Regions from separate parts of the Aeribacillus sp. FSL W8-0870 genome, predicted to be linked through region 2. Evidence: riboswitches for the same ligand, from Rfam matches in the RefSeq annotation. Region 2 holds a riboswitch; each other region holds the start of a gene.

Region 1 (8,144 bases), 350 kb from region 2:
ATAAAATTGAAGACTATGTTGTTGAAAATGACCGCCGGAACTCAGCGATCCCGCTTCTTGATTTAAAAGGCGTAAAAGCGAGAATTGAACCAGGTGCAATCATCCGTGATCAAGTGGAAATCGGAGATAATGCGGTCATCATGATGGGGGCAGTGATCAATATCGGCGCCGTCATTGGTGAAGGAACGATGATTGACATGAATGCAACATTGGGCGGTCGTGCAACGGTTGGTAAAAACTGCCACATTGGTGCCGGAGCGGTTTTAGCTGGTGTAATTGAGCCGCCTTCTGCAAAACCTGTCGTAATCGAAGATGATGTTTTGATCGGAGCAAACGCCGTCATTTTAGAAGGTGTAAGGGTAGGAAAAGGCGCGGTTGTTGCAGCTGGTGCTGTTGTAGTGGAAGATGTTGAACCGTACACAGTTGTTGCAGGTGTTCCTGCGAAAAAAATTAAAGATATTGACGAAAAAACGAAAGCGAAAATTGAAATTAAGCAAGAATTGCGGCAGCTCTAAATTCGAAGCGTGGACAGCGTCCACGCTTATCCTTTAGGAGGGGACTCATATGAATAAGGATGCGCTTATTGCCATTCGCCGTGATTTGCATAAAATACCTGAACTCGGATTTCAAGAACATAAAACACAAAAATATTTATTAGATTATATTCATTCGCTGCCGAACGAAAGGCTTGAAGTGAAAACATGGAGAACAGGTATTTTCGTGAAGGTCCATGGAACAAATCCTCGAAAAATGATAGCCTACCGGACAGATATTGACGGATTGCCGATTGAAGAAAAAACGGGGCTTTCATTTCAATCAGAACATCCAGGCTTGATGCATGCTTGCGGTCACGACTTTCATATGACGATCGCTTTGGGGGTTTTAACTCATTTCGCCTATCATCCGATTCAAGATGATCTGCTATTCATCTTTCAGCCGGCAGAAGAAGGGCCCGGCGGTGCAGAGCCGATGCTAAACAGCGAGATTATGCAACAATGGATGCCGGATATGATCACTGCGCTTCACATTGCTCCAGAGCTTCCGGTTGGAACTATCGGAATGAAGCCTGGACTACTTTTTGCAAATACGTCCGAGTTGTTTATCGATTTAACCGGGAAGGGAGGCCATGCCGCTTTTCCGCACACGACACATGATATGGTCGTCGCTGCTTGCTCCCTTGTCACCCAGCTGCAATCCATCGTTAGCCGCAATATAGATCCTTTGGATAGTGCTGTAATTACCATTGGAAAAATTGCAAGCGGCACGATACAAAATATAATTGCGGATCACGCCAGATTGGAAGGAACGATTCGCACATTTTCTGTCGAATCGATGGAAAAAGTGAAAAAGCGGATTGAAGACATGGTCAAAGGTATAGAAATCGGCTACCAATGCAAAGCAGAAATTGACTGGGGTTCGATGTATTATCAAGTGTGGAATGATGAAGCGTTATCAAAAGAATTTATGGAGTTTGTCCAGAATGAAACAGAAATTCAACTCCACGTATGCAAAGAAGCGATGACTGGGGAAGATTTCGGCTATATGCTGGCGAAAATTCCAGGATTTATGTTTTGGCTTGGAGTTGATTCTCCTTACGGCCTTCATCATGCGAAGCTTTCACCAAATGAACAAGCAATCTTTAAAGCGGTCGATCTTATTTGTCAATATTTTGAATGGAAAGGTAATAAATAGAAGATTCATAGCCTCCTGCATAAAGCAGGAGCAAAAAAATTAGCAATACGTTCTATACAAACACGAAGTCATAATTAAAAAGGAAAGGGGATGAGATATCATCCTCTTTCCTTTTGATGCTCGTTCTTATGAATCATCACTTGATGAGGGAACGGAATTTCGATGCCGTTTTCATCAAGCACTTCTTTTAGCCATTTCCGGAGTTTTCTTTCAACAGCCCACTGCTCCATGTTTTTCGTTTTGGCGATGATGCGGATAATCACATCAGACGAGCCGAAATTTTGCACGCCTAAAACGTCCGGACCTTCCACAACTTCTTCAGTTTCTTTTGCAAATTGGTCGCAAGCTTCTTGAAGAATGGACATGACCCGATTTAAGTCTTCATTATACGATATGCTGATATCAACGAGGGCTTGCATATTTCCTCTAGAATGATTGGAAAGGCCGACAATCTGCCTGTTTGGAACATAATGCAATGTGCCGTCAAAGCCTCGGATTTGCGTCGTTCGTAAACCGACAGCTTCCACAATGCCTGAATAATTGCCTGTAGTGACATAATCTCCAACATCAAGTTGTTTTTCTAGGAGAAGGAAAAATCCTGTCACAACATCGCTGACGAGCCCTTGAGCTCCAAAGCCGATCGCAAGACCAACAACCCCAGCCCCGGCTAAAAGCGCTGTGACATTGTAGCCAAACACTTGAAAAACGGTAACAATAAAAATGAAAAACAGGGCATAATGAAAGAAATTCAAAACTAATGTTTGCAGCGTTTTAGCCCGCGTGGTGGAAATTTCCTTCCGATTCTCAAGCCCCTCAAACATTTTGTGAATAATTTTATTGCCGATTGATTTGACGATAATATATGCAATGTAAATTCCAATAAGCTTGGCCAAAACTTCTCCTGATTTTAAAGCCAGATCAGCCCAATCAATAGATTCAAAAAAGTTCAAAACCATTTCCCCTTTCTTTTCAAGCCAATCATTTGGTTATTTGACGGGATCGTGTTAAACTGAATGTACAGTTGAAAGTTTAGCATAGAAAAAGGAATTTTCAATGATTGTTACATTTTTTTAATGATAGCGGCGAAAATTGGAAATAGTATTATTGTTCTCTTCACCGCAATGAAAATGTAAAACAGATTATTTAAATTAATTATTATTTAAAATTGACTAAAATTTTGTTGTTATATATAATAGTAATCGGAGGAAGGATATTGAGAAAATACTCAATTCATTCTCATTTGTTTTTGAAGGAAACGATCAAAAAGTTTCCTTTAAAATAAAATTTTAAAATGGAGGGTTACATAATGGCAGAGCGTTTGGTTGGTAAACAAGCTCCACGTTTTGAAATGGATGCCGTTTTGCCAAACAAAGAGTTTGGTAAAGTAAGCTTGGAAGAAATCATGAAACAAGGAAAATGGACAGTTCTTTTCTTTTATCCAATGGACTTCACTTTCGTTTGTCCAACTGAAATCACAGCTATTTCTGACCGTTATGAAGAATTTGAAGATCTTGATGCAGAAGTGATTGGTGTATCAACTGACACAATTCACACACACTTAGCTTGGATTAAAACTCCTCGCGAAGAGAACGGTTTAGGCGATATTAAATATCCGCTTGCAGCAGATACAAATCATCAAGTATCAAGAGACTACGGCGTTTTAATCGAAGAAGAAGGAGTTGCTCTTCGCGGATTGTTCATCATCAATCCAGAAGGCGAACTTCAATATCAAACAGTATTCCATAACAACATTGGCCGCGATGTTGATGAAACATTGCGTGTACTTCAAGCGCTTCAAACTGGCGGACTTTGCCCAGCAAACTGGAAGCCTGGTCAAGAAACGCTTAAAGTATAATGAAGCTTTTCATTCAAAGGGCCTAGCAGTACGTTAGGCCTTTTTTCAAACGATTATTTTTTTGATATTCATTCTTCAAGGAGGAAACGCAAATGAAATTACGTGAGCCAATGCCTGAATTAGTCGGAGCAACAACTTGGCTGAATGGCGAAGTAACGAAAGAGCAATTAATCGGTGAAAAACCAACATTAATCCATTTTTGGTCAATCAGCTGCCATTTGTGTAAAGAAGCAATGCCGAAAGTAAATGAGTTCCGCGATCAATATAAAGATAAACTGAACGTAGTAGCTGTTCATATGCCTCGCTCCGAAAAGGATTTAGATATTGATGATATTAAAAAAGTAGCGGAAGAACACGGGATTACGCAACCGATCTTTGTTGACAACGAACATAAATTAACCGATGCTTTTGAAAATCAATATGTACCTGCATATTATGTTTTTGACAAAAACGGCATTCTTCGCCACTTCCAAGCAGGAGGAAGCGGAATGAAAATGCTGGAAAAACGTGTTAATCGGGTGTTAGCGGAAACAGAAAACGCTGAATGATTCAACCATCTGCAAAACATTGCAGGTGGTTTTTCATTTTAGAAATACCTTTCCGGCTTTGAAAGGACTTGTTTTTATTGCTTCGAAGCTTTCAAAAGATAAGCATCTCCATTTACCATTCATCCGGCATCCTTTTTCCAGCTCTCAATCCTAAAGAAATGATTCACATTCCAAATCACAACATGCTATAATAAATGATGCTAGTTTGAACAAAAAGGAGCATAGGTGGATGGCAAAACAATCACAAATTTTTTCCATTATGAATCTATTAAAGGTGCTTTTGGCTGTCATCGTTATCCTTTTCCTATTTTATTTGCTTGCGTTTAACGACGTCGTCGTGCGTTTTATATCTCTGCTATTAAATGGATGTTTAGTTGTTCTCGCCTTCCTTGTCTATCGGAAAATAGACTATATGATAAAGATGAAAGAAGATCGAAAAGAGCCTATTCAAACCGAAAAGCTGCCTGATGAAACAGAAATGGCGCGAAAAGAACAGCAATTAAATAAACTTGAGCTTGATAAAACGCAATTGTTGGAGGAGCTATTAACAAAAGCCGGTATCGAAGAGGAAGAAAAACAAAAGTACCGAGCCAAAATTAGAGAAAAAGAGGATGAAGCTTCAAAGCTTCAACAAGAGCTGGCATTCATGAAAGGCCGGATTGCCAACTTGATTTTAAAAAGAGATCCTGAGATCGAGCGGATTGTCCTGCTGCTTGATGCAGATTTTATATTAAATCATTCGTTAGTGGAAATTAATCAAAGGTTTCAGGAAATTAGCGGCAGTTTTTCTGAACAATCCATCGAGCATTTGAAAAAGGCTAATTATATTGATCAACATTTGCAATTTACTCGAATTGGTTATCGTGAATTATTAAAGACAGCAAAAAGGATCAATTAACCGTTAGCTTGTATTTTTCTATATTTTATGATTTAATGAAATTAAATGAAAATTTCATAATATTAACATACCACTAGGGGAGCCGAAAGGCTGAGAAAGGCGTGTGCCTTGACCCTTTGAACCTGATCTAGATCATACTAGCGTAGGGAAGTGGTGCAGTAATATCGAAACCTGTCTATGGGTTTTGTATATACTTGCCCGTTCCCTTATATTGGGAACGGGCTTTTTGCATTACATGGCTGGTTGGCAAACCATTTTTCAAAACAAAATGTTAAGAAAGGGGAGACAACGTGTTACAAACGCTATTTCAGCAAATTGATGAAAGGGAAGAAGAACTTCTGAATCTTCTAAAAACACTCGTATCGTTTGAAACGCCGAGCCCTCCGGCAAGAAATGCAAAAGAGGCTCAAAAGTATGTCGCCTCATATTTGGAAGACATCGGCTTTTCCATTGATCAATGGGATTTATATGAACAAGATCCAGTCGTAGTAGGAACGAAAAAAGGAAAAGATCCAGAAAATTACCACAGTTTAATTATTAACGGGCATATTGATGTCGCTTCAATCGAAGAGGGAGAAGAATGGCTAACGCCTCCTTTTGAGGCAACGGTTAAAGGGGATTACATATACGGACGCGGTGTAGCGGATATGAAAGGGGGAATGGCTGCCAGTCTGTTTGCATTAAAGCTGCTGCAAGAAAACGGCATTGAGCCGGGAGGGGATATCATTTTTCAGTCCGTCGTCGGAGAAGAAGTAGGCGAAGCAGGAACAAAATCGTGCTGCGACCGGGGATATCGAGCTGATTTTGCCATCGTTGTCGATTCAAGTAACTGTGAAATACAAGGGCAAGGCGGGGTGATCACGGGCTGGATTACGATTGAAAGCCCCGAGACATTTCACGATGGCACGAGAAGACAAATGATTCATGCCGGCGGGAAGCTTTTTGGGGCAAGCGCGATTGAAAAAATGATGAAAATTATTGAAGGACTGCGAGAGCTTGAACAGCATTGGGCAGTGATGAAAACGAGCAAAGGCTTTCCGCCTGGTTCTGCCACAATTAATCCTGCAGTGATTGAAGGTGGAAGGCACGCCGCTTTTGTGGCCGATAAATGTTCCCTTTGGATTACCGTTCACTATTACCCGGAAGAGCATTATGTAGAGGTGATCCGGGAAATTGAAGAACATATCCATCATGTTGCAATGGCTGATCCATGGCTTCGGAAATATCCTCCGAAATTTAAATGGGGCGGCACATCGATGATTGAAGATCGAGGAGAAATTTTCCCAGCTTTTTCATATGACGAACATTCACTCGGAGTGAAAACATTACAAAAAGCACATAAACTGGCATTTAATGAGGAAGCAAAGCTGACGATGTCCCCTACTGTGACAGACGGCGGCTGGCTGAGTGAAGCGGGAATTCCCGTCGTTTTATATGGACCGGGCACGCTTGAAGATGCACATTCGGTGAATGAAAAGCTGTCCATCCCCCAATTAAAAACATTTACAAAATCGCTGATCGCGTTTTTATTTGATTGGTATCAGAAAAAACGATGACAATTACAAAAGCTGCGAAAGGGGTAATTCAAATGTTTACAGACCGATTGTATAAAACTGCAAAACCGATTTGGGAAGCGAGTTACCATCATCCGTTTGTTCAAGGAATCGGCAATGGGACGCTGGATATCGACAAATTTCGCTTTTTTATGGAGCAGGATTATCTTTATTTAATCGAATACTGCCGCCTGTTTGCCCTTGGAAGCTTAAAGGCTCACAATCTTCAAACAATGACAGTTTTTGCTGATCTTCTACATTCGACGTTAAAAGTGGAAATGGATTTGCATCGTCAATACGCTGAAAGAATAGGAATAGAGAAGGAAAAATTAGAACAAGTTCAGCCTGCTGCTACAACCGTTGCATATACAAGCTACATGTTAAATGTGTCGCAGCGAGGATCATTGGCAGAACTGGTTGCCGCAGTCCTTCCATGTACATGGAGCTATTATGAAATCGGCACACGCTTACATGAGATTCCTGGTGCCAGTGAACATGAGTTTTACGGCGAGTGGGTAAAAATGTACGCATCAACAGAATTCGGTGAATTGGCAAAATGGCTGAAAGATTTAATGAATGAGCTTGCAGAAGGAAAACGGGAAGAAGAATTGAAATGGCTGGAGGATATTTTTGTTACAACGAGCAAATACGAATATATGTTTTGGGAAATGTCTGAACGAAAAGAAATGTGGCCAATCGAAATCAATTCTTAATATAGGAGAGAATGAACATGAAATTTACTGAAAAAATTCGAACAAAAGCAGATCCGATATGGCAGGCCAGCTTCGATCATCCATTTGTAAAAGGTATTGCTGATGGGAGTTTGCCGCTTGAATGTTTTCGTTATTACGTTTTACAAGATTCGTATTATTTAAGCCATTTTGCAAAAGTGCAATCGTATGGAGCGGCAAAAGCAAACGATTTATATACGACATCGCGAATGGCTCAGCATGCACAAGGAACATTTGAAGCGGAATTATCTCTTCATGAAACATTTGCCAAACAGCTGGGAATCACAGAGGAGGAGAAGGCGAATTTTAAGCCGGCCCCAACGGCGTACGCCTATACTTCCCATTTATATCGCGCGGCGATCAACGGTCACTTAGGCGATATTATTGCTGCAATACTTCCGTGCTATTGGCTATATTACGAAATTGGCGAAAAATTAAAAGATGCGAAGCCAAAAGAACCGATTTATCAACAATGGATTGCGGCTTATGGGGGCGATTGGTTTAAGCAGCTTGTCGAAGAACAAATTGACAGGCTGGATGAAATCGCACAACAAACGATAGAAGCCGATCTAAAAAGAATGGAAGAGCATTTTATCATCAGCAGTCAATATGAATTAGCGTTTTGGGAAATGGCTTACCGTTTAGAAAAATGGGAAGTGGAACCAAAAATCAGTCAATAAAGGAGTTTGATCATAATGAAAGGATTAAAACTGACAGACATTCTAGTAACAATTGTTATTTCGATCGTTTTTGGAATTGTTTATAAACTATGGGGACCGCTTTACTATGCGGTCAAGCCGATCGGGCTGCATGTCGACCAGCTCATATACGGTATGTGGTTTATTGCTGCGACGGTCGCCTTTCTTA
Region 2 (8,144 bases):
GGAAGAAAAGAGAAGCCAGTCGCTCATTCCAGAGAACATACCATTGAACATTGTTTATGAAGACGATTATTGCCTTATTGTAAATAAACCGGCGTTTTTGTCCACCATTCCGTCTAGAGAGCATCCGTCAGGAAGTCTTGCGAACGGGCTTTTACACTATTATGATCAACAGCGGCAAAATCTTACGGTGCATATCGTCAATCGGCTTGACCGGGATACATCCGGGCTGCTTCTTGTAGCCAAACATCGCTACAGCCATTTTCTTTTTTCAAAGGAACAGCAAAAAGGAGCGGTAAAACGGACATACATCGCAATTGTCCATGGAAGGATCAGCGAAGACGAAGGCATCATCGATGCGCCAATTGCAAGAAAGGACGATAGCATCATCGAGAGAACTGTCAGGGAGGATGGGAAAAAAGCTATTACGCATTTTCGGGTCATAAGCCGCTTTTCTGACAAAACGGTTGTTGAGGTAAAGCCTGTAACTGGTAGAACTCATCAAATTCGTCTACATATGTCCTATATAGGTCATCCGCTTTTAGGAGATTCGCTTTATGGTGGACAAAAAGAAGAAATTGACCGTCATGCCCTCCACAGTCAGTCGCTGTCCTTCTATCATCCCGTTTTGCATAAAAATTTGACGTATACTTGCAAGCTTCCTCCTGATATGGAAAAAATAATTAAGCATGCGCGCCTGTAAGTGCATGCTTTTGTTATGAAAAAATGTACGACAAAATCAGATAGATTTGTTAATATAGTAAAACACAAAACTTTTCGATATTTTTCCGGAAAGGAGGAGATTTTATGCAGCCTAAAACAGATGCACCGGAATACAGACAGTTGATGATTGACAAGCTGAGAGAGAACAATGTAGAGGAATTCCGTTCGCTGTTTTTTGAGCTACATCCATATGATCAGGCAAAATTTTTTCTAAAACTTGACCAGCCGGATAGAATGCTTTTATATCAAATTCTATCTCCGGAAGAAATGGCGAATGTTTTTGAAAATATAAGGGATGATAAAAACCGCTACAAATCGCTGCTTGAGGAAATGCATCCGGCATTTGCCGCCAAAATGATGGAATACATGTACGCTGATGATGCGGCAGATGTATTAAGTGAGCTGACAAAAGAGAAAATTTCCAGCTATTTAACCATCATGGACGCTCAAGCTGCCAAAAGCATAAGCGAGCTTCTTGATTATGAACAATTTACCGCAGGAAGTATTATGACAACCGAGTTCGTTGCCATTAATGCCAATTATACGGTGCGGTCAACGATGGACTTGCTGCGGAAAGAAGCTCCTGATGCGGAAACAATATATTATTTATATGTGATTGACGAAGAGAAACATCTTGTTGGCGTCCTATCGTTAAGAGATTTAATTGTTCATGAAGACGATACTTTGATTGCTGACATTATGAAAAAGAAAGTCTACTCGGTATCTGTGGCGGATGATCAGGAAGAAGTAGCAAGAAAGATGAAGGACTACAATTTTTTGGCTCTTCCGGTTGTTGATTTTCAACATCGTCTTGTTGGAATTATAACTGTTGATGATATTATTGATGTGCTGGACGAAGAGGCTTCTGACGATTATTCGAAACTGGCCGCTGTCTCGGATGTAGATTCATATGATCCGAATGCTGTTTCTGCTGCCAAAAAAAGATTGCCATGGCTTATTATTCTCCTATTTTTAGGAATGTTCACCGCCGGCCTAATCGGCCAGTTTGAAGAAACGTTGAACAAAGTGGCAACTTTAGCGCTCTTTATACCATTAATTGCAGGGATGGCTGGAAATACAGGAACACAAGCTCTCGCTGTTGCAGTAAGAAGAATTGCAACAGGCGAAGGCACTTCCGAACGAGTGTGGAAAATTATTCTCAAAGAAGCTGGAACCGGCTTGATAACCGGAACAGTATGCGGAATCGTTGTTGCACTGACAATTTTTATTTGGAAACAGAAATTTTTCTTAGGACTGCTAGTGGGTCTTTCCATATTGTCAACGCTGACTGTTGCGACAATTGCCGGGGCGTTTGTTCCTCTTGTCATGCACAGGCTTCGCATTGACCCGGCTGTGGCCTCCGGTCCATTTATTACAACGATTAATGATATAATCAGCATTTTGATTTATTTTGGCATGGCGACATTATTTATGAACTATTTGCTCTAACAAAATTAGCTAAAGGAGGATCAATATGGAATCACATGCAGTAACCTCTCTTGTCATCGTGCTGGTCGGCGCTTTTTTAACCCCGATTTTGCTGCATCGGTTCAAACTGACATTCATTCCTGTCGTCGTTGCGGAAATTATTGTCGGATTAATCATCGGGAAAACGGGATTTAATTTAGTGCAGGAAGATGTATGGCTGGCAACTCTCTCAACGCTGGGATTTATATTTCTCATGTTTTTAAGCGGGCTTGAGATTGATTTCACCATTTTCTCCAAAGGGAAGAAAAAAGAAGAAAAGCTGCCCAACGGAAAAAAAGCTCCTCATACTTTTTTGGTTGCGTCAATTGTTTTTCTTGGCATTTTCGTTGTTTCATTACTTTTATCGTATTTGTTAATGTGGATGGGATTTATCCGCAATGCCTTTTTCATGACGTTAGTGATTTCAACGATTTCTATAGGAGTAGTAGTGCCGACGTTGAAAGACGAGCAAATTATGAAAACAAACATCGGCCAAATTATTTTGCTGGTGGCTGTCATAGCCGACCTTGTCACCATGATTTTGCTGGCGGTTTTTGTCTCCTTAAACAGCGAAGGAGAAAGCAATACATGGCTTCTGCTTCTTTTGTTTGCAGCAGGCGTACTGCTTTACTTCATTGGCAAAAGGTTTAAAAGTCGATCCTTTATTAAATCGATGTCAAAAGGAACGGTTCAAATTGGAACAAGGGCGGTTTTTACGTTAATAATAGTGCTTGTCAGTTTATCGGAAACGCTTGGGGCAGAAAATATTTTAGGCGCCTTCCTTGCGGGAGTTTTAGTCTCGCTTTTATCGCCTAATTCAGACTTGGTGCAAAAGCTAGATTCGTTTGGTTACGGTTTTTTAATCCCGATCTTTTTTGTCATGGTAGGGGTGGAATTGGATTTATGGGAATTGATCAAAGATCCGAATCTTCTTTTGTTAATTCCTTTGTTATTTCTCGCCCTCTTGATCTCAAAGTTTATTCCCGTTTTTGTGCTGAGAAAATGGTATGATACGAATACAACGATTGCGGCGGCGTTTTTGTTGACTGCTACTTTATCATTAGTTATTGCGGCAGCTGAAATTGGACAGCGAATCGAATTGATTGATAAGCAAATGGCTGACGCATTAATAGTAGTTGCCGTGTTAACAAGCATTATCACGCCGATAGGATTTAAAAAATTATTCCCCAAAAAAATGGCGGTGCAGCCAAAAAAGAAAATTGCTTTTATTGGTGCAAATCAAATGACCCTTCCAGTCACAAGAGAATTGGATAAAAATTTGTATGAAGCAACCGTATATCATACACAGCAAGACAAAATTGAAAACGGGACTGCTCAATCGGTGTTTAAAATTGAAGAATTGAAAGACTATTCGATAGAATCATTGAATGAACACCATATAATGGAAGCTGATATAGTAGTAGTGGCTACTGGGGATGAAGAAAGAAATGCGGAAATTGCGACATATGCAAAAGAATGCGGCGTAGAACAGGTCATCGCCTCCATTTCTTCCCCGGAGTTGGATCAAACATTAAAAGAAAAGGGGATCAGCGTATTTTCCGTCATGCTGTCAACAAAAACGCTGCTCAGGGCTTTGATTGAATCGCCTGGTGTTATGCGGATCTTAACAAACCAAGACAACTCTCTTTATCAAATTAATATGAATAACCGAAAATATGATGGAATGAAGCTTCGATACTTTCCGTTTACGGGAGATTGTATCTTTGTCCGGATTTTTCGCGGTGAAGATTCCATTGTACCTCACGGCGATACCGAATTGAAAAAAGGGGACCGCTTGATTGTAACGGGTTCCCGCAAATATGTAAATGAGTTAAAAGATGAGCTGGAATTTAGCAAATAATATTTGCAAACAAAACAAATTGTGATAGCATGAAATTAGTATGAAAATTTAATAAGCATCCACTAGGGGAGCCTTTGGAAAGGCTGAGATTAAAGTGTTGACTTTAAGACCCTTTGAACCTGATCTGGATGATGCCAGCGTAGGGAAGTGGGAATTTGAAACATGTGTCTGATATTCCATTACCACTTTCCAGCAAGGAAGGTGGTTTTTTATTGTTTCCAGTCTCACCCTTGGACAGCTGCTTTCCAGTTTTGAACCTTGAAAGACGAGTGTGGGCGTCTTTCTCATGAAAGGAATGTACAATGTTGGAACTTCATGCCGTAACAGACGGAACAAAACCGGTCAACGAGCTAATACGCATAATTTTGTCCATATCAGATCATGTTGATTACGTTCATATACGAGAAAAAAATAAAAGACCATGTGAGATCATTCATCTCGTAGAACAGCTTTTGGCAAAAGGGATAAGGAGAGAACAGCTTGTTATCAACGATCGGCTCGATGTTGCGCTCCTAACAGGCGTTCAAAATGTTCATCTTCCGGGAACCGGCCTGCCGATAAAAAAAGTGAAAAGCGCTTTTCCGCAAATAAAAGCCGGTGTCAGCGTCCATTCATTAGATGAAGCGGTAAAAGCAGAAGAAGACGGAGCAGATTATTGTTTTTTCGGAAACGTTTTTGAAACGAACAGTAAAAAAGGACTTCCGGCAAAGGGAACAGATTTGCTTGGAAAAATCGTTGGACACGTCAATATTCCCATTATCGCCATTGGCGGGATCACGCCTGATAATATGCAAAAGGTTTTAGAAAAAAAAGCAAGCGGTATTGCCGTTATGTCCTATATCTTTTCTTCGAAAGATCCAGAGAGCGCTGCCAAACTTTTCAGGAAAGGGGAAGCTTTTTCAAATGAACGTTTTTGATGTTGGAATCATCGGGGGAGGGGTCATCGGCCAAGGGATCGCCTATGAGCTATCAAAAGCAGGGCTGAAGACCGCCGTGTTTGAAAGCGGCGAAATCGGAGGTAAAGCGACATCCGCTGCAGCAGGAATGCTGGGTGCCCATTCTGAAAATGAAAAAAGAGACATATTTTTTGAGCTATGCTTAGAGAGCCGAAATTTATATCCGAGCCTTGCAAAAGAATTATTGGAGCAATCCGGTGTGGATATTGAGCTTGTTCAGGAAGGCATGTATCGGCTTGCATTTACTGAGGAAGAAGGCCGATCCCTGCAATCGCTTGCAGATGAGGATGAGCTAGAATGGCATTCAAGGGAAAACGTACTGGCAAATGAGCCACATGTTTCTGAAGACATTGCCGGAGCTCTTTGGCTTAAGCATGACGGCCAAGTGAAAGGTTCATCTGTTTGCCACGCATATGCGAAAGGCGCTAGAAAATATGGTGCATCTATTTTTGAACAATGTCCTGTTTTCGACGTGATTAAAGAGGGAAAAGCATACAAGCTTGTCACTTCCCAAGGAGTTTTTATATGTGGAAAAGTCGTCGTTTCAAGCGGAGTTTGGAGTGGCTTTTTCTTTGAAAAGCTGGGGCTGAAAAATCCAATGAAGCCTGTTAAAGGAGAATGCTTAGCCATAAAACCGAAAAAACTGGTGATCAACAAAACAGTGTTTTACGAGCACTGTTATATCGTACCGAAAAAAGACGGCACCGTTATTATTGGAGCAACTTCTTATGAAAACGACTGGGATACGAACCCGACAGTCAAAGGAGTATCCGAATTAATGATAAAGGTTCAGAAAATTATGCCAGAAATCGGGTCTGAACCAGTCGTTAGTGCTTGGTCGTCGCTCAGGCCGCAAACAGCTGACGGCTGGCCGTATTTTGCAGAGCACCCGGAGCATGAGGGAATCTTTTTTGCGACCGGCCATTATCGAAACGGCATTCTTCTAGCGCCGATTACAAGCTTAATCGTAAAAGACATGATTTTGAAAACGAATCAATATGAGCGTTATGTTCATACCTTCTCTTTAAACCGATTGCTTTCTGATGCGAAAGGGAGGTGATTAAACAGTGAAACTTCGCATCAACGGCCAGCAGATGGAAGTGGAGAATAGTGTTCGGAACATAGAAGATTTGCTGAACTTTTTTCAATTACAGGAAAGAATTGTTGTCGTTGAACGAAATGGTGAAATTGTTTCAAAAGAACAATACAGTATCCAGACATTAAATGATGGTGATCAAATTGAAATTGTCCATTTTGTTGGAGGGGGATGATGATTCATGTTAAAAATAGGTGATAAAACATTTCAGTCGAGATTAATGTTAGGAACTGGAAAATATCCGTCTTTTGAGACACAAAAAGAAGCGGTGGAAGCCTCAGGTGCTGAAATTTTGACATTTGCCGTCAGAAGAATGAATATTTACGAGCCTTCACAGCCAAATTTTTTGGAGATGTTGGATTTATCGAAATATACGCTTCTGCCGAACACGGCCGGGGCAAAAACTGCGGAGGAAGCAGTCAGAATCGCTAAACTTGCTAAAGCATCAGGATTATGTGATATGATTAAGGTGGAAGTAATTGGAGATGATAAAACGCTTCTCCCTGATCCGATTGAAACATTGAAGGCATCAGAGATGTTATTGGAAGAAGGTTTTATTGTTCTTCCATACACTTCAGACGATGTTGTTCTGGCGAAGAAGCTTGAAGAATTAGGGGTTCATGCCATCATGCCGGGAGCATCTCCGATCGGATCAGGCCAAGGAATTGTCAATCCTCTCAATTTATCATTTATTATTGAGCAAGCTAATATTCCAGTCATTGTTGATGCCGGAATCGGTTCGCCGGCAGATTGCGCACTCGCCATGGAGATGGGAGCAGATGGAATCTTATTAAATACAGCTGTTTCCGGTGCAAAAGATCCTGTGAAAATGGCGAAGGCAATGAAGCTGGCGATTGAAGCAGGCAGACTTGGATATGAAGCAGGACGCATTCCGAAAAAACGGTATGCACAAGCAAGCAGTCCAACGGAAGGAATGTTAACGACATAATGGAACGATATTCTCGCCAAATCTTGTTTTCTCCTATTGGAGAAGAGGGACAAAAAAAATTGCTGAAAAGCCATGTGCTCATTGTTGGAGCTGGAGCACTCGGCTGCGCAAGCGCTGAAATGTTAGCCCGTGCTGGAATCGGTAAAATAACCATCATTGACCGTGATTATGTCGATTGGAGCAATCTCGGACGTCAACAGCTGTATACGGAAGAGGATGCGAAACAAAAGCTGCCAAAAGCGGTTGCTGCCAAAAAACATTTGCAGGAAATCAATTCGAACATTTCGATTGAAGCGATTGTGGGCGATTTCTCAATTGATTTTATTGAACATGTAAAGGATGTAGACCTTATCATCGATGGAACTGACAATTTTGAAACGAGATTTTTCATCAATGATTTAGCAATGAAACACGAAATACCTTGGATCTATGGGGCAGTAGTGAGAAGTTATGGAATGACCGTTTCCATCGTTCCGAAAAAAACACCATGCCTCCATTGTATGCTCCAAGCGATTCCGTCTGACGGAATGACGTGCGATACAGTTGGCGTGATCAGCCCGGCGGTGCAAATCGTCGCCTCTTATCAAACAGCAGAGGCACTTAAATATTTAGTCAGCGGAGAGGTGTCCAAGCAGTTAGTTTCATTTGATGTTTGGACAAGGGAGCATTCTGCAGTGGACATGACAAAATTAAAAAAGGCCGACTGCCCATCGTGCGGACATCACCCGACATATCCATATTTGTCGGTTGAAAATGGATTAAAAACAGCGGTTTTGTGCGGAAGGAATACCGTACAAATACGTCCGCAGCAAAAACAGAAGATTTCGCTATCAGAAATTACCAATCGTTTGCGCCCGATCGTGAAAGACTTAAAAGGAAATGCTTATTTAATTTCCTTTCAGGCGGATGATTTCCGCGTTGTGCTTTTTCAAGACGGAAGAGCATTAATTCACGGCACTAAGGAAGAAGAGAAAGCAAAAGCTATTTATCAACGTTACTTCGGAGCTTAAATGGAGGTGTGTTTATGACCATCGGAAAAGCGTTGACGATTGCCGGGTCCGATTCAGGGGGAGGCGCGGGAATTCAGGCAGATTT
Region 3 (8,144 bases), 1.8 Mb from region 2:
TCTTATGGAGCAGCCCTTTGCAGCCTTTGACAACCATGTCATAAACCTCTTCAAAGTTCCCAGTATAATACGGATCAGGGACGTCCAAAATATCAGCATCTGGTACGAAATCCATTAAACGACTGATTTCACCCGTATTGTTATATCCTGCCATCCGGCGCAAATTTCCTAAGTTTTCTCCATCCATGGCAATAATATAATCAAAATCTGATAAATCATTCTTATGAATTTGACGTGCTTTTAAACCTTCATAAGAAATTTGGTAACGGTCTAATATTTCTCGAGTCCCTCTATGCGGCGGGCTTCCTACATGCCAGCCTCCCGTTCCCGCTGAATCGACAAAAATTTTATCTTCCAGACCTTCCCGTTTAACTAAATCACGAAAAACCGCCTCAGCCATTGGCGAACGGCATATATTTCCTAAACAAACAAAAAGTACTTTTATCATTGCTGAAACCTCCTGAAACCATTGCTTCAATCGTTTTTTCATAAGCTGCAAAGAATAGTTTGGAAAGATCAATTTTTTTGATCATAATATTCAATCTTTCATAATACATGATACAATGAAACAAATAAAAAAACGAGAGGATGAAATCAATTGAATTTATGTGAAAAATCAGCAGAAAATATGGAATACATGATTAAAAAAATTACAGAAAAATTGAATATGATCAACATCAGTGCAGTTCAACCAACACATTTTAATGTAAATATGTATGAAGACCTAAAAGAAATTTATGACCATGTAATGAAAAAAAATACTTTCAGCCCCAGCGAAATGCAAGCAATTGCAGAGGAATTGGGGAACCTACGAAAGAGCACTCTTTAAGTGAATTGAGCTTTCTGCTGCTCGTTGCGAATGGGCTTGTGCAAATGACGGCAATAAGTGTTTAACTTAGCGATGTTGAAGTGTTGTGAAAACTCGCAGCTGCTGTCCTCATCAGCTTGCTTCAGTTGATTTGTTATATGTGGTTCTATACGCTTCTCAAAACGATGTTCGAGTCACATTAGGAACCGCCCAATCTGCCATCCATCAGAGGTTTAGCTTGGATTCTAAAGCAGGCGAATCGTGTTCGCGCTCCATTTTCATCATTCTCTTTTTTCTTTTGCAGGAGAAAAATAAAGATAGACCTCCTTGTTGTTTAGAGGCCAGATTTCAGAAGAAATCGTTTTTACTTTAAAGCAGCTTTATAAATTCAGTATAAGCTGCTTTTTGTATAATAACTTTTTGTCAAAACGGTGTCTATTTTTTGAACAAAATATGAATTTTTTGTTTCGTTTTTGTGACAAATGATTTATAATAAAAGAAAACGTTTTCTTTATTTGGGGGTCAAAAAAATGGTCGTGACACTTATGAAATATTTTTATTTATTCGTTGCTCTCTTCTGTTTATTGTCTGGAATTTTGGTCGGTTTTGCAAAGGAGCTGCCGCTTTCGGTGATAGTCATTTTCTTAGGTTTTTTCAATCTTGCTTTATATTATGTCTTCCATAGAGAAGCCTTGAAAAAACAGCAAATTTAAAAGAATGGCGAAAATAAAGGCACCATTCTTTTTCGAAAACGTCAAATAAGCTTTTTATAAACTTTATCTTTATAAAATTGAGATGCAGGTGTGTTGAATATATTCCTTTTCTTCACGATTCGTTCCAATGCTAATTGTTTTTCCGACAGCTTTTGTTGTAATTTTTTCCTTTCGGCTTCATCTTCACAGCATTTTAGTAAATCTTGAATAGTTAATAGTTCCTTTTTCAAGTCATTTTCTTGATCGACCATTCCGGCGTTTCTCAAAAGACGATAAGCCATTCGGAGTTCTTCCGGAATATCAGACAAATCGTCATGCGGGAGAGGCTTCCCCATCCCGGGAAGTTCTTTAAACTCTCCCTCTTCATATGCCTTTTTGATCCGATCCTCAGCAATTTTTGCAAATATATCCACGCTTCATCCTCCCTTCGACCGTTATGTTCGTTCTTTTTCTAAACGCTTTACCCGCTTTTTCATCGCTTTTGTTAAATATCCGCCTTTAAAAGAACGAATTTCATATGAGCTTAAAAACGCTTTTGGTTCTATTTCATTGACAAGGTTTAAAAATTCTTCCTCCCGAGACCGTTTGGCAACAACTTCCAAACGATACCTAATCGAATTCATTCCTTCTCCTTGAAAGACCGTAACCCCAAAACCAGCCTCCCTCAATTTTTTGACTAATCCGGAATTTTTATCCATTAAATTCACATTGTATGTTACATATCCAAAAGCCAGCTTTTTCTCCAGTTCACCGCCCAACAACAGCCCTGCACCAAAACCGATAATATATGCACTAATATTGTAAATATTAGATAAATCTTGAAAAACTATTCCTAAAGCGACAATATAAATCGCTGCTTCTAGCAAACCTATACCAGCAGCAGCCTTTGTTTGATTTTTCACTAACAAAATAGTTCGGATCGTCAATACTGGTACATACAATAATTGCAGCAAAAAAATAAAAATTGCTTGTAGAAACATGTTGCCTAGACACTCCTTTGTTCCATCATACTATAAATTATTTTCGAAAAGAAAGGGCTATCATAAACTCAAAATCTGAGATTTGAAACTACATTTTTACAATTCATCTTGATCTGTTATTATGCTTCAAAACTTCCTTTTTCATGCGAATAGGCTGGCGCTTGAAATACATCGCTGTTCTCCATACCCACTCCAACGGCCCTAATTGAAAATATTTAAACCAAATATGGCTGATGATAAGCTGCACGGCAAAAATTGCGAGTGCAAGCCAAAAACCGGCGAAGGGGTATACTTTACCGTACAATCCCAATCCGTAATGATAAAAAATATATGTACAAATAACAGATTGCATGATGTAATTTGTCAATGACATGCGTCCAACAGGCGCAATCTTCTTAACAATTTGCCGACAGATTGGGTGAAAATATAAAAATATGAGAGAGGTCACATAAAACAACATGAGAAATGGTGCACCGAACACCATGTAAAAACTATTTTCAGCGCTGACCGCAAAAATATTTAACGGAAGCCCAATGATAAGCCCGAAAAACCAGATGGCTGTTAATAACCTTCGATGCTTCTCCGGTTCTTGAAAAAGCTTTTGTTTCGCAAATATCATGCCAACTAAAAACATGCTGATATATGGGAGCATGTTTATTATATAGACAAGCGGTTGAAAAGGCCACATGCCAGACATAGACATGTAAAAAAGCCGATCATGAATACGCTGATGGAAAATATCAGTAAAACTTCCGTTTTGATATGAATGGATTGCGTTTCTTGCCTCCTCTTCCAGTAAGGCAGCCTGCTCTCTTTTTTGGACTAAAGCATCCTCACCATTGGATACAGCCGTCATCAAACCAATAAGGAGCAAATATAAACTAAATAAACATACAGTCCATACCAAAAGAGTTTTCCAGGAACACTTCCGGAAAAAAAGGAGAAGAAACCCCAGCACAGCATAATCCATTAAAATGTCTCCATCCCAGATGAAAAATGAATGAATTAGTCCAAATACAAAAAGCACCACCAGTCTGCGTATATATATAGAAACAAAGTTCCTGCCGTTTCCTAAAGCCCGTTCCTCCATGATGATGATTCCAAATCCGAACAATAATGAGAACATTGTAATAAACTTCATTTGCACAAATATTTCCAAAATATTTCTCGTTAGAAAATCCCATGTTCTCCATGTTTCAGTAAAAAAATTTTCGCTGCCTATTTGGTATAAATATACATCTGGATAGCTGAAATGCGCCATATTCACAAGTAAAATTCCAAATATCGCAGCCCCCCGCACCACATCCACTACTTCATAACGCTCACGATTAAGATTCAAATCAAAACCCCCATTCTGAAAAAAGTTCTTATTATAAACGCCCTTTTTTCATTATTTTTTGTCCAAAGGCTGCATTTCAGCTTTATCGTGTTTAAATTTATTTGAATATAGCGAAAAAAGAATGACAATTTTCTTATAGTCTATTATGATAGACATAAGATTCGAATATCAACAGATCCACAAGGGGAGCTATATGCTGAGAGTGGACGGATATTTCGTCCAGACCCTTTGAACCTGTTAGTTAATGCTAGCGTAGGGATGTGGAAGTATACTGATCCATGATACAGCCTTTTTCCCCCTTATGGATATTTGTTGATAGCAAATAATATACAGGGGGTTTTATTTTTGGAAAAAAATCGCTTATTACTATTAATAGAAGCAGCAATCTTTGCAGCATTGGCAGTTATACTTGATCTTCTCCCTTCCATTCAATTATCATCAGCCATTTCTATATCCATTGCCATGGTGCCTGTACTCATATTATCGTTTCGATCCGGTGCAAAGATTGGCTTCATTTCCGGCTTTTTATGGGGATTATTACAAATTGTATTAGGTGATGCATACATCCTGATGCCTGTTCAAGGCTTCATCGACTATTTTCTAGCTTTTTCCTTTATCGGTTTAGCCGGTCTTTTCAGCAAAACTATCCAAAATAAGCTGAAAGATGGAAAGAAAAGCTCTGCTCTTGTTTTCATCATCTTTGGCGTCTTCATCGGAGCTTTTGCACGTTATTTTTGGCATTTTATCAGCGGTGTCTTTTTCTTCGGAGAATATGCACCAGAAGGAATGTCAGCGGTCGTTTATTCTTTGATCGTAAACGGCATTACGATGATAGGAGCGTTTGTATTATGCGCTGTCGTTACTGTTATTCTCATTATGGCAGCGCCAAGATTGGTTGTAAAATAAACAAAATCATCCTCTGCAAAACATGCAGAGGATAATTTTGTTTATAGGGTAAATACTTTCGTTTCAACAGTGTATTTTTTTAATTTTTCACGGCTTACATGAAAACCGATCCCCGGGTTATCAGGCAAGGCAATTTTTCCATTATAAACCGATATTTCCGGTTCAATAATATCTTCTTCCCAATACTTAGATGAACTGGATATATCTCCTGGCAGTGTGAATTGTTCAAGTGTCGCTAAGGCTATATTATGGGCCCGTCCAATCCCTGATTCAAGCATCCCTCCGCACCAAACTGGAACATTTTGCTCTTTGCAAAAATCATGGATTTTTTTTGCTTCTGTCAAACCGCCAACACGGCCGATTTTTATATTCATAATTTTGCAGCTTCGAAGTTCAACAGCCTTTCGAGCATCTTCGAAGGAACAAATACTTTCATCTAAACAGATCGGTGTGTCCAATTCTTTTTGAAGTTTGCTATGATCCACAATATCATCGTGCGCAAGAGGCTGCTCAATCATCATTAATTGAAACTCATCCAATTGTTTTAGATGATTTATATCTTTTAATGTATAGGCACTGTTCGCATCAGCCATTAAATCCAAGTTCGGAAAATGCTTCCGTATTTCCTTAACTACTTCAATATCCCAACCTGGTTTAATCTTTATTTTTACTCTCTTGTATCCTTCCTCCTGATATTGTTCAATAAGACTGATTAAATCTTTTATTGTTGGCTGAATACCGATGCTCACCCCAGCTTCAACTTCTTTTTTCATTCCCCCGAGAGCTTGTGAAAGAGGTATATTTTGCTGTTTTGCATATAGATCCCACACGGCACCTTCCAAAGCCGCTTTTGCCATATAATTTCTGCGAATAAAACGAAACGATTCAGCCAACTCACGAGGATGATGAAACGTCGTCTTTGATAAAATCGGAATGAGGAAATCTTCGATCATGTGCACAGTTGTTTTCAAGGTTTCTTCTGTATACCATGGAATGGAAAAAGCAACCCCTTCTCCAAAACCGGCTGCACCATCATCATCCTTTACTTCTACGATCAACAATTCGCGATCGTGAATGTCTCCATAGCTAGTAGAAAATGGGGCTTTCAAACGCATCTGTAATATATGCAAAACAATTTTCTTAATTTTTATCAATTAAGAGCATCTCCTTTTTTAAACAAGCTCTCAGCTAAGTTCGACAAAATCATTGCCATTCGCCAGAGGGCTCGATATTTCCCGGAAAATATTTCTTAAAATAGCGAATCCACTCGAACGTTTGTTTTACACTAATTATAAAATAAACGCTTTCTTAATGTAAAGGAGCAAGGGATTTCTTTATTTCCCTTATTGTTTATTGAACTGCAAAATCTCAAATAAATAATGAGATCAATCGTAGAAACGAGTCTCATCATGAGATTAATTTTTCCACTCAATAGTTGTCTTCTTCTCTTTGTTGACTAGCAATTTAAAAACATCAGGTCTTGCATAATGCCCAACAGGATCAAAATCAAACTGGCTATAGGCGATTTGTTTCATATCCAGTTCTGCAATGATGATGTCTTCCTTGCCAAATACGGGCTCTGCCACATATTCGCCCAACGGTCCAACAATCGCGCTACCACCTCTGCTCATTATTTCAGGTGAAGAAGCAAGTTCATCATAACAAGCCAAATCTTTCGGATACATATCTTTTGTCACATATTGATTGGCAGACAAAACAAAGCATCTCCCCTCCAAAGCAATGTGGCGGATTGTTGACTGCCAAGTTTCCCTTGCATCAGCCGTTGGGGCAATATAAATTTGAATTCCTTGTGCATACATCGCAGCCCTTGCTAACGGCATATAATTTTCCCAGCAGATTAGCGCCCCTATTCTTCCATAAGGGGTGTCAAACACTGGTAATGTGCTTCCATCCCCTTCCCCCCAAACAATCCGTTCTGCTGCAGTCGGTTTTAATTTGCGGTGTTTTCCTAACAACTGTCCGTCAGAATCGAAAAATAAAACAGAACAGTAAAGTGTCCCGCCGCTAAATTCATTATCCCTTTCTGTAACGCCTATCACAAGGTAGACACCTGCTTTTCGAGCCGCTTCGCCCAGTTGTTCCGTCGTTTCGTCCGGAACAGCTACAGAATTGCTCCAGTATCTATACCAATCCTTCCTCCCTTCAGCCGAACGGCTCCCAATCGTTGTACCGAAAGATAAGCCTCTAGGATAAGCGGGAATAAAAGCTTCAGGAAATACAACAATCTTTGCTCCTTTTTCAGCAGCTTGATGTATGAGGCTAACCGCCTTTTTTGTCGTGGCGTCTCGGTCCATAATAACAGATGAGGCTTGTATAACAGCAACTTTAACCTTTTGTGCTCTGTTCGACATATTCTTCCCCTCCACCAAATTGAAAAATCTAAAGCCATCTTAAATGCCGAAGCTCATGAACCTTCAAAGTCAATAACCTTCGGAAGTTGCCCCCCTATTCATCTTCCATAAAAAAATCTGCACAGGAAGGAAAACACTTTGAATAATCCTCTTTTTTAGCATAGAAGGGCCGGCCCATATATTAGAGTTCAAAATAATTGGATTATGTTTTTCCATGAGAGCTTTTCATGTGATATCTCATCTGAAGTAATTTAATGGTAATTTCTTAGCATGCTCCTTTGTACAATACAGCTGTGGCTGAGTGTCGAACTAACTATCAACACTTAATTCTATAGAAGCATTAAGCGTAAAATATGAGAAACGGTTTGAATTGGAGTATATTATTCATAATAAAAATGTTCAAAAATTTTTGGACCATCCAATCAAAGATTTTGTCAATCATCCAATTTCAATACTGCAACAGCCATTTATCCAAGACGAACCATAAAGTGAAATAAATTTGCCGAAAATCGCACATCTATTTTAAGGGTTTTCAACTTCAAGTAAAGAAAAAATCGGGCAGGACAGCTTTAAGCATTGCGTCCATGTTACAAAAGATAATGATTTTTCAGCAGCGTTCAAATCATGTGCTAAAAACTCCAAGTTAAAATAAAAGTGGATGGGTAAAATGTTACTGAATTGGATGGGCATTATTCTTTCATCTAGCGTTATAATTAATGTTTGAACAGGTTCAAATTTTGATGAATATAACAACATTTTCGATTATGTTCAATAGGAACATTCTATAGATAAATAACAAAGAACCTGATTAACTTGCCATATTGCAGGAAGTGCCAAGCAGATCAAAAGGGTGAAGCATATGGACTGGAAACCGGATCGAAATGCAAAAAAGCCTATATATAAACAGCTGGCTGAATATATTGAAAATGGAATTGCGGATGGCACATTTCCCCCTGATAAACCGCTGCCTTCTGAACGGTTTTTGGCCAATAAGCTGCAAATAAACAGAAGCACAGTTGTGGCTGC
Region 4 (8,144 bases), 1.6 Mb from region 2:
ATGCCGAAGCATGAACAGCCTAATGAAAATAAAATTCTGTTTTTAAAAAGCATGAGAAGAAGAGAAATTGCAAACATCATCCCTAAATAGTCATCTATTTCAACGGCTAGAAATTCGGTCGTAAAGGTCGTCCCGACATTGGAACCTAAAATAATTCCAATTGCATCTTTAAACTTTAACAAACCAGCGGAAACAAAACTAACTGTAATCACCATCACTAGAGAACTGCTATGAACAAGAGCTGTTGCAATCATGCCGGTTAGAAAGGATTTGATTGGGGCATTCGTGCAGTTGTACAGCCATTTCTCCAGCTGCCTATGGGACATTTGCTGAAATCCGTATTTCATCATTGCCATTCCGCAAAAAAATAAAAGGAAACAAGAAAAAAATAATAACAGCAATTGCATTCCCATGAAAACCACCTCATCAACAGTCTATGGACAAGGTGTCACAATAAGACCTTATGAACGAGTAATTTTTTTCAATCGAACTAGTTATATTTTTTCAGACAGCTGTTTAGCGGCTTTCAAACGATCTTGAATCATTTCCTTATATACATGATGAATTTGGAAATTCTTCCATACAAAAGCTGATATAAAACAGTCTTGTAAACCTGTCCGGTAAAAAAAAGTCATAAGGAATAGGAAAGATGTTTTGAACATTGACCAAATAAATCGATTATATTATACTAACTTAGTAAATGTTCTTTTTGATAAGGAACATGAACTGGCTTTGTTCGGAGGGAGGGAAAAAGGATGTCTAAAACGATCGTACGTAAAAACGAATCGCTTGAGGATGCTCTTCGCCGCTTCAGACGCCAAGTATCAAAAACTGGTACTTTGCAGGAATATAGAAAGCGCGAATTTTATGAGAAGCCTAGCGTAAGACGCAAGAAAAAATCTGAAGCTGCAAGAAAGCGTAAATATTAAAAGAGGGTGTATATTAATTATGGGTCTTCTTGAGCGTTTAAATCAAGATATGAAGCAAGCGATGAAAAATAAAGAGAAAGATCGCCTTTCAGTCATTCGCATGGTAAAAGCATCCTTGCAAAATGAAGCGATTAAACTCGGAAAAAGTGAGTTGACTGAAGAAGAGGAATTAACGGTACTTTCTCGAGAATTAAAGCAACGTAAAGACTCCCTCCAAGAATTTGAAAATGCAGGTCGTTCAGATTTAGTTGAAAAAGTGAAAGCTGAAATTGCAGTAATAACTGAATATATGCCTGAGCAATTATCTGAAGAGGAATTAATACAAATTATTAAAACAACAATTTCGGAAGTGAACGCAACGTCCAAATCCGATATGGGGAAAGTAATGGGAGCCGTTATGCCAAAAGTAAAAGGAAAAGCAGATGGCTCGCTTGTTAATAAATTGGTTCAGGATTTGCTTTCATAATTCGAGTAAAAAGCTTGCCGCTTTCTATGTGCGGCAAGCTTTTAAGTTTTTGCAGCGGATTCATCCTATGGACTGCGGCAGTCGATTAATGAATGTAGCTGCCTTGCAATTCATCAATAGTGGTTCAGTTGTTGATAGCAAGCTTGTCGGCGAAAGAATATAGCTGCTATGCAAATGTCCGCAAAAAATTGAGCAGAGGGCAACAATGAAGGAAAACATTCGGAAAGATCGCTGATCTCAATGAAGATTATCGGGAAAATACGGCGGCAATAAAGGAAAACCTATCGAAAAGAGCACACGTCTATCTAGCTGTGAGAACAGGGAAAAACGACAGCACTATTTGCTCTGAAAGGGAAAGGATTTATTTCGGAGTTAACCCAAATATTTTCATTGAAACCTCAACGGGATCAACATGACGGAGCGTATAAGCGGCGCCTGAGCTGTTCATACGCTCTTTTTTGATGAAGGGAAAACCGTTCTATCCATATAGTTTGAGCAGTTTTTCTTTTGACATCATTAAATATTTCGGCGGCCGCTTCAAGCTATCGAAACGATATTGAATGATGAAATACATAGGGGTAAATGTCAAAAGCTTATACCATTTATAAAATGGATTTTGAATGGAAAACGTTTCAAAGCCCAGCCGTTCAGAGCCTTTATTTAAAATAGTTATTCCAATAATCCCTTTCACATTGTGAAATTGTGAATGATTCCGCAAGTATTGAACGATATTTGGCAGCCCTTTTTCTGTTTTAGAGTAAATGTATCTTCCTTTTTGAATTTCGCTCTTAAAATGATTCAGTTCCTTCATTAAATAGACGTTATGAAGATGTATTTTTAACAGAAGATCATTTTTTTTAATTTTTGTACCGTCTGAAAGAATTATTTCCCTTCCTTTATATTTTGTCAATCGAACCCGGAAAATGTCACGATTATTCTCCTTGTCCCTCACATACTCAAGCCGCGAACAAAGGTAATAAATGGGATCCAATAGGCACCAAAACTTAAAAAAACAATATCTCAACCTTCCCATTTGCAACACCTTTCACTTTTTTTCTTACAGTTTATTTTTTAGCATACGAATTGTTTTTATTTATAAAAAATTTTTTTCGAATAGCCATGAGAAATTAAGAAAAAACTTTTAAAGAACTCCATCAATAACAATGGTGAGCGATATGAAAAAAATTTTATATCTTCCTTTTTTGACCATACCTTCAGGCCATCATCAAACAGCTGATGCCCTAATGGAAGGGTTGTTACGGCTTGATCCTGACATTCATTGCGAAAAAATGGACCTTTTGTCATCGAAATTTGGAAAAATAGAAAGGCTGATATCTTCCTTTTATTTGCAATGGATTGGCCGTTTTCCTAAATCATACAGCCATATGTACCACAGGTCAGTGCTTGCGGAACAAAAGAGCGGCAAAAGGTTTTTCCATTATGAGGCACTTTTTCTCCGCCATTTAAAAAAGATCATTGATGAATTGAATCCGAAAATGATTGTTTGTACCCATGCTCTTCCTTCCTACTTGCTTGCCAGGCTGAAAGCCTCTTCTCAAATCAACATCCCTGTTATCAATGTATACACAGATTTTTTTATTCATCATCTTTGGGGAAAAAGAGAAATTGACTATCATTTTGTCGGTCACTCATATATGAAAGATTATTTGCTCGAAAAAGGTATAAAAAAAGAACAGATTTTTGTTACAGGGATTCCTATTCACCCAAATTTTACAAAAAGGAAAGATGAACATGTACATAGCATGCGTTTTTATCGAGGATTAATTTCGGGAGGAAGTTCAGGCGTCGGTTCAATAGAGAAGATAACGGAAAAAATCAGCCGCGATGATGATATCCATTATATGGTGTTATGCGGAAAAAACAGAAAGCTTTATGATCGATTAATAAAACAAAACCATCCACGAATTACTCCTTTACCTTACATCTCTTCAAGAGAACAAATGAACGATCTGTACAATCGCGTCGATTTTATCATGACAAAGCCCGGTGGTGTGACAATCAGCGAATGTTTATACAAAAAAATTCCTATATTTGTATACCACACTCTTCCAGGACAGGAAGAAATAAATTTGGAGAAATTAACAAAATTCGGGATGGTGTTTGATTTTCGAAATTGGCAAGAGGAAACAAATATTTCGGACTCCATTATTCGAGCGCTGCAATCTAAGCAGCTATCAAAATTTTTATCGAAAGTGGATGAATATCATAAAAGTTTAGCTCCGATTGAACCAGCGGGATTGATCAAACGTTTAATGAATGAATAGCTCCTGGAAGCCATTAAAGCTTCTAGGAGCATTAGTTTGAAAATTATTTATCGATAAAGGGATGACCCGCCCTCTATAAATTCTTTTGCTTTTTGCCTCAAACCTTCCTGAACGAAATCAGAATCACTTGAACCGGCCATTTTTCTTAAATTGTGGGAAATTTTCATCGAGCAAAATTTTGGACCGCACATAGAACAAAAATGGGCAATTTTCGCTCCTTCTGCCGGCAAAGTTTCGTCATGATATTCGCGTGCCCGTTCAGGATCGAGAGAAAGATTAAATTGGTCGTTCCAGCGAAATTCAAAACGGGCTTTTGATAAAGCATCATCCCTTATTTGGGCGCCTGGATGCCCTTTTGCCAAATCTGCGGCATGGGCTGCAATTTTATAAGCAACAACACCTTGGCGCACATCCTCTTTATTGGGAAGGCCTAAATGCTCTTTCGGAGTTACATAACATAGCATGGCCGTTCCGTACCAGCCGATCATGGCTGCTCCAATGGCTGACGTAATATGATCATAGCCGGGAGCAATATCGGTCGTTAATGGACCGAGGGTATAAAAAGGAGCCCCTTTGCAAATTTCATTTTCTAAATCAACATTTTCTTTAATTTTATGCATCGGAATGTGCCCAGGGCCTTCGATCATGACTTGGACATCATGTTTCCAGGCTATTTCCGTCAATTCACCGAGCGTTTTCAATTCGGCAAATTGCGCTTCATCATTGGCATCTCGAATAGATCCGGGACGCAAGCCGTCACCTAATGAAACGGCAATATCATATGTTTTTAAAATTTCGCAAATCTCTTCAAAATGAGTGTATAAAAAGTTTTCTTGATGATGCGCCATACACCACTGCGCCATGATCGAACCGCCGCGGGATACGATTCCGGTCGTCCGTTTGACGGTCAAAGGGATATAGCGAAGCAGCACGCCGGCATGTATAGTAAAATAATCGACCCCTTGTTCTGCTTGCTCAATTAATGTATCACGGTAAATTTCCCATGTTAACTCTTCAGCAACGCCATTTACTTTTTCGAGCGCTTGGTAAATCGGGACGGTTCCAACCGGCACGGGCGAGTTGCGGATGATAAATTCTCTTGTTGCATGAATATTTTTTCCTGTTGACAGGTCCATAATTGTGTCAGCGCCCCAGCGGATGGCCCAAAGCATCTTCTCAACTTCTTCTTCGATTGACGATGTTACAGCTGAATTGCCAATGTTGGCATTAATTTTTACATGAAAGTTCCGGCCGATGATCATCGGTTCACTTTCCGGGTGATTAATGTTGGACGGAATAATGGCCCTGCCGGCAGCGACTTCTTGACGAACGAATTCAGGATTTATGTTTTCACGAATCGCCACAAACTCCATCTCTGGGGTGATGATCCCCTTTTTTGCATAGTGCATTTGTGTAACGACAGCACCTTTTTTTGCTTTGAAAGGCTTTCGATGAAAAGGTGTGGCAATATTGTGATCTTCCCAATTGCGAAATCCATTATCTTCAGGCTTTACCTGGCGCCCGTCATATTCTACAACATCATGACGGTCTAAAATCCACTGTTTGCGTACAGCCGGCAAACCTTTATGAATATCTGCCTGAAAATCAGGATCTGTATAGGGACCGCTCGTGTCATAAACCTTTACAGGTTCATTTTCAAACGTTCCCGCTTCCGTTTTCGTGGGAGTTAATTGAATTTCCCTCATCGGAACCCGAATATCGGGTCTTGACCCAGTCACATAAATTTTTTTGCTTGCTGGAAACTGCATGTTTTCGAAATAATGTTTCATTTTTCTCCTCCTCCATTTTTTTATCTGAAGATGTGCATAGAAAAATAGGAGGGGAGATGGGATGTGAAAAATAAAAACGGGTTCGCTTTAGCACGAACCCGATCAATTCAATATAGAAAAAGAAGGCAATACAAATACTCCCGCTACCTACTTCCCTACGCTGGCATCATCCAGATCAGGTTCAAAGGGTTGAAGAACTTCAGGCGCGTTCTTCTCTCAGTCCAGCTAATTGGACACCCCTAGTAGATGGTTATATATTTTTTTTAATAGTAACATAATATGAAAAATAATGAAAATATTTTTTCGTTTCATGATGTTTGTAGAATTGTTGATTTTTGAAACTTTCTGCGCAATTGTCCGTAATAATATTAGGCAAAAAATAAGGGGGGAGAGGCCTGAAATCAAACAATAAGTTTTTCGCTATTTGCGCTCTGCTGCTCATCTTGTCGATTATTTGTGCGTCTTTTGATGCCAAATCAGCTGAAGGGAAAACCGTTTATTTTATTCCGATTGAAAATACAATTGAAAAAGGATTGGTGCATTTTATTAAACGATCCATTCAGGAGGCGGAAAAAGAGAAGGCGGATGTCATTGTTTTTGAATTGAACACTCCTGGCGGTGCTTTAGAGGCAGCGATAGAAATAGGCAAAATGATTATGGATACAGATATCAAAACAATCGCTTATGTAAATAAACATGCGATTTCTGCAGGGGCTTATATAGCATTAAGGGCTGATCAAATATATTACCATCCTGGCGGTACCATTGGGTCAGCGGCTGTCATTGACTCCAATGGCAATGCTGCAGAAGTAAAAGTGCAATCGTTTTGGAAAGCAGAGATGAGAAATGCTGTTGAGGTTCATGGCAGAGACCCTATGTTCGCTGAGGCGATGGTAGACAGCAGCTTGGATATGCCCGAATATGGTGCAGAAAAAGGAGAATTACTAACATTAACAGCAAAACAAGCGATGGAAGTCGGGTATGGTGAAGGCATCGCCAAAAGCCGGGCAGAGCTTTTGAAATCGATCGGAATGGAAGGTGCAAAAGTCCAGGAGACTGAGGAGACGTTTGCTGAAAAAATAGCCCGTTTTGTAACAAACATGTATACCATTCCGATATTATTAACGATTAGCGGTTTAGGGTTTGTGTTAGAATTGTACACTCCTGGGTTTGGCATTCCTGGTTTTATTGGACTATTGGCACTGTTTTTGTTTTTCTTCGGTCATTTTATTGCAGGGCTTGCGGGATTGGAAACGGTTGTTTTGTTCGTGCTTGGGGTTCTGCTTATAATTGCAGAGTTGTTTGTTCCAGGAGGAATTATTGGAGCAATCGGTTTTCTTTCAGTCCTTTTAAGTTTATTTTTAGCAGCTGATCATATAGGACATATGGCGGTTTCTCTTTTTATTGCCGGTTCCATTTCGATATTCACAATATTCATCATGTCAAAGGTGATTGGTAAGCGTATGAAATGGTTTAAAAAAATTATTTTAAATGATTCAATCAGCACGGAGAAAGGTTATGTATCCAATCAAAATCGTACAGATTTAATTGGGAAAACGGGTGTAACTGTGACTGCTTTACGACCGGCAGGAACAGTAATGACCGATGGAGAGGAAAGATTGGATGTTGTGACAGAAGGAACGTATATTGAGAAAGGAAAAAAAGTGAAAATTGTTAAAGTAGAAGGCTCACGAATTGTTGTAAGAGCTATTAATGAAAATGAATAGGAGGTAGGTATATCACATGGACGTAACATTTTTTCTTTTACTAGGTCTTATCGTATTAGGTCTTATTTTGCTTGGCATCTTGTTCTCTTTTGTGCCGATTATGCTCTGGATTTCAGCTCTGGCAGCTGGCGTTCGCATCAGTATTTTGACTCTTATTGGAATGAGGCTGCGCAGAGTCATTCCAAGTCGAGTGATCAATCCGTTAATTAAAGCGCATAAAGCAGGCCTTGATGTCACAACGAATCAATTGGAAAGCCATTATTTGGCAGGAGGGAATGTTGATCGAGTTGTCAACGCATTAATTGCAGCTGAAAGAGCTAATATTGAATTGAGCTTTGAACGTTGTGCTGCGATTGATTTAGCGGGAAGAGACGTGCTTGAGGCCGTTCAAATGAGCGTAAATCCGAAAGTAATCGAAACCCCGTTTATTGCAGGGGTTGCCATGGACGGAATTGAAGTGAAAGCAAAAGCCCGCATCACGGTGCGAGCCAATATTGACCGGCTTGTTGGTGGTGCCGGGGAAGAAACGATTATCGCACGTGTAGGTGAAGGAATTGTCAGCACCATTGGTTCTTCTGATGATCATAAAAAAGTGCTGGAAAACCCTGATATGATTTCGCAAACAGTTTTAAACAAAGGACTCGATTCAGGAACAGCCTTTGAAATTTTATCCATCGACATCGCGGACGTTGATATCGGCAAAAACATCGGTGCGATCCTGCAGACAGATCAAGCGGAAGCGGACAAAAACATCGCGCAAGCTAAAGCGGAGGAACGCAGGGCGATGGCGGTGGCAAGAGAGCAGGAAATGCGCGCTAAAGTTGAAGAAATGCGGGCAAAAGTTGTTGAGGCGGAAGCGCAAGTTCCGCTTGCAATGGCGGAAGCTTTAAAATCAGGAAATATTGGAGTTATGGATTATATGAACATCAAAAACATTACCGCTGATA

Evidence for each region. A riboswitch is a leader RNA that binds a small molecule or an ion and turns the genes downstream of it on or off. The one in region 2 is predicted to bind thiamine pyrophosphate.
Region 1: another riboswitch for thiamine pyrophosphate. It lies ahead of NSU02_RS07665 (acetylornithine deacetylase); the one in region 2 lies ahead of tenI (thiazole tautomerase TenI).
Region 3: another riboswitch for thiamine pyrophosphate. It lies ahead of thiT (energy-coupled thiamine transporter ThiT); the one in region 2 lies ahead of tenI (thiazole tautomerase TenI).
Region 4: another riboswitch for thiamine pyrophosphate. It lies ahead of thiC (phosphomethylpyrimidine synthase ThiC); the one in region 2 lies ahead of tenI (thiazole tautomerase TenI).

What each region holds. Positions count from the first base shown of each region.
Region 1 covers NZ_CP150165.1:1,585,695-1,593,838, forward strand. Annotated here, with positions in the region: gene dapD (2,3,4,5-tetrahydropyridine-2,6-dicarboxylate N-acetyltransferase) at 1-515, shown strand, start outside; gene NSU02_RS07640 (N-acetyldiaminopimelate deacetylase) at 565-1,692, shown strand; gene NSU02_RS07645 (mechanosensitive ion channel family protein) at 1,791-2,648, opposite strand; gene NSU02_RS07650 (peroxiredoxin) at 2,999-3,547, shown strand; gene NSU02_RS07655 (TlpA disulfide reductase family protein) at 3,640-4,095, shown strand; gene NSU02_RS07660 (DUF4149 domain-containing protein) at 4,325-4,993, shown strand; TPP riboswitch at 5,059-5,159, shown strand; gene NSU02_RS07665 (acetylornithine deacetylase) at 5,284-6,549, shown strand; gene tenA (thiaminase II) at 6,582-7,259, shown strand; gene tenA (thiaminase II) at 7,277-7,957, shown strand; gene NSU02_RS07680 (ECF transporter S component) at 7,973-8,144, shown strand, end outside.
Region 2 covers NZ_CP150165.1:1,236,111-1,244,254, forward strand. Annotated here, with positions in the region: gene NSU02_RS06010 (RluA family pseudouridine synthase) at 1-700, shown strand, start outside; gene mgtE (magnesium transporter) at 805-2,169, shown strand; gene NSU02_RS06020 (monovalent cation:proton antiporter family protein) at 2,195-4,048, shown strand; TPP riboswitch at 4,103-4,211, shown strand; gene tenI (thiazole tautomerase TenI) at 4,351-4,965, shown strand; gene thiO (glycine oxidase ThiO) at 4,952-6,064, shown strand; gene thiS (sulfur carrier protein ThiS) at 6,072-6,275, shown strand; gene NSU02_RS06040 (thiazole synthase) at 6,282-7,049, shown strand; gene NSU02_RS06045 (ThiF family adenylyltransferase) at 7,046-8,059, shown strand; gene thiD (bifunctional hydroxymethylpyrimidine kinase/phosphomethylpyrimidine kinase) at 8,074-8,144, shown strand, end outside.
Region 3 covers NZ_CP150165.1:3,493,556-3,501,699, forward strand. Annotated here, with positions in the region: gene NSU02_RS16980 (low molecular weight protein-tyrosine-phosphatase) at 1-448, opposite strand, end outside; gene NSU02_RS16985 (DUF1128 domain-containing protein) at 599-829, shown strand; gene NSU02_RS16990 (hypothetical protein) at 1,339-1,521, shown strand; gene NSU02_RS16995 (DUF1992 domain-containing protein) at 1,563-1,934, opposite strand; gene NSU02_RS17000 (DUF2179 domain-containing protein) at 1,956-2,501, opposite strand; gene NSU02_RS17005 (DUF418 domain-containing protein) at 2,605-3,840, opposite strand; TPP riboswitch at 4,013-4,116, shown strand; gene thiT (energy-coupled thiamine transporter ThiT) at 4,186-4,746, shown strand; gene menC (o-succinylbenzoate synthase) at 4,788-5,897, opposite strand; gene NSU02_RS17020 (carbon-nitrogen hydrolase family protein) at 6,162-7,118, opposite strand; gene NSU02_RS17025 (PLP-dependent aminotransferase family protein) at 7,978-8,144, shown strand, end outside.
Region 4 covers NZ_CP150165.1:2,836,666-2,844,809, reverse strand. Annotated here, with positions in the region: gene NSU02_RS13850 (Na/Pi symporter) at 1-413, opposite strand, end outside; gene rpsU (30S ribosomal protein S21) at 756-929, shown strand; gene NSU02_RS13840 (GatB/YqeY domain-containing protein) at 949-1,395, shown strand; gene NSU02_RS13835 (hypothetical protein) at 1,874-2,428, opposite strand; gene NSU02_RS13830 (galactosyldiacylglycerol synthase) at 2,571-3,680, shown strand; gene thiC (phosphomethylpyrimidine synthase ThiC) at 3,728-5,470, opposite strand; TPP riboswitch at 5,606-5,721, opposite strand; gene NSU02_RS13820 (NfeD family protein) at 5,914-7,197, shown strand; gene floA (flotillin-like protein FloA) at 7,214-8,144, shown strand, end outside.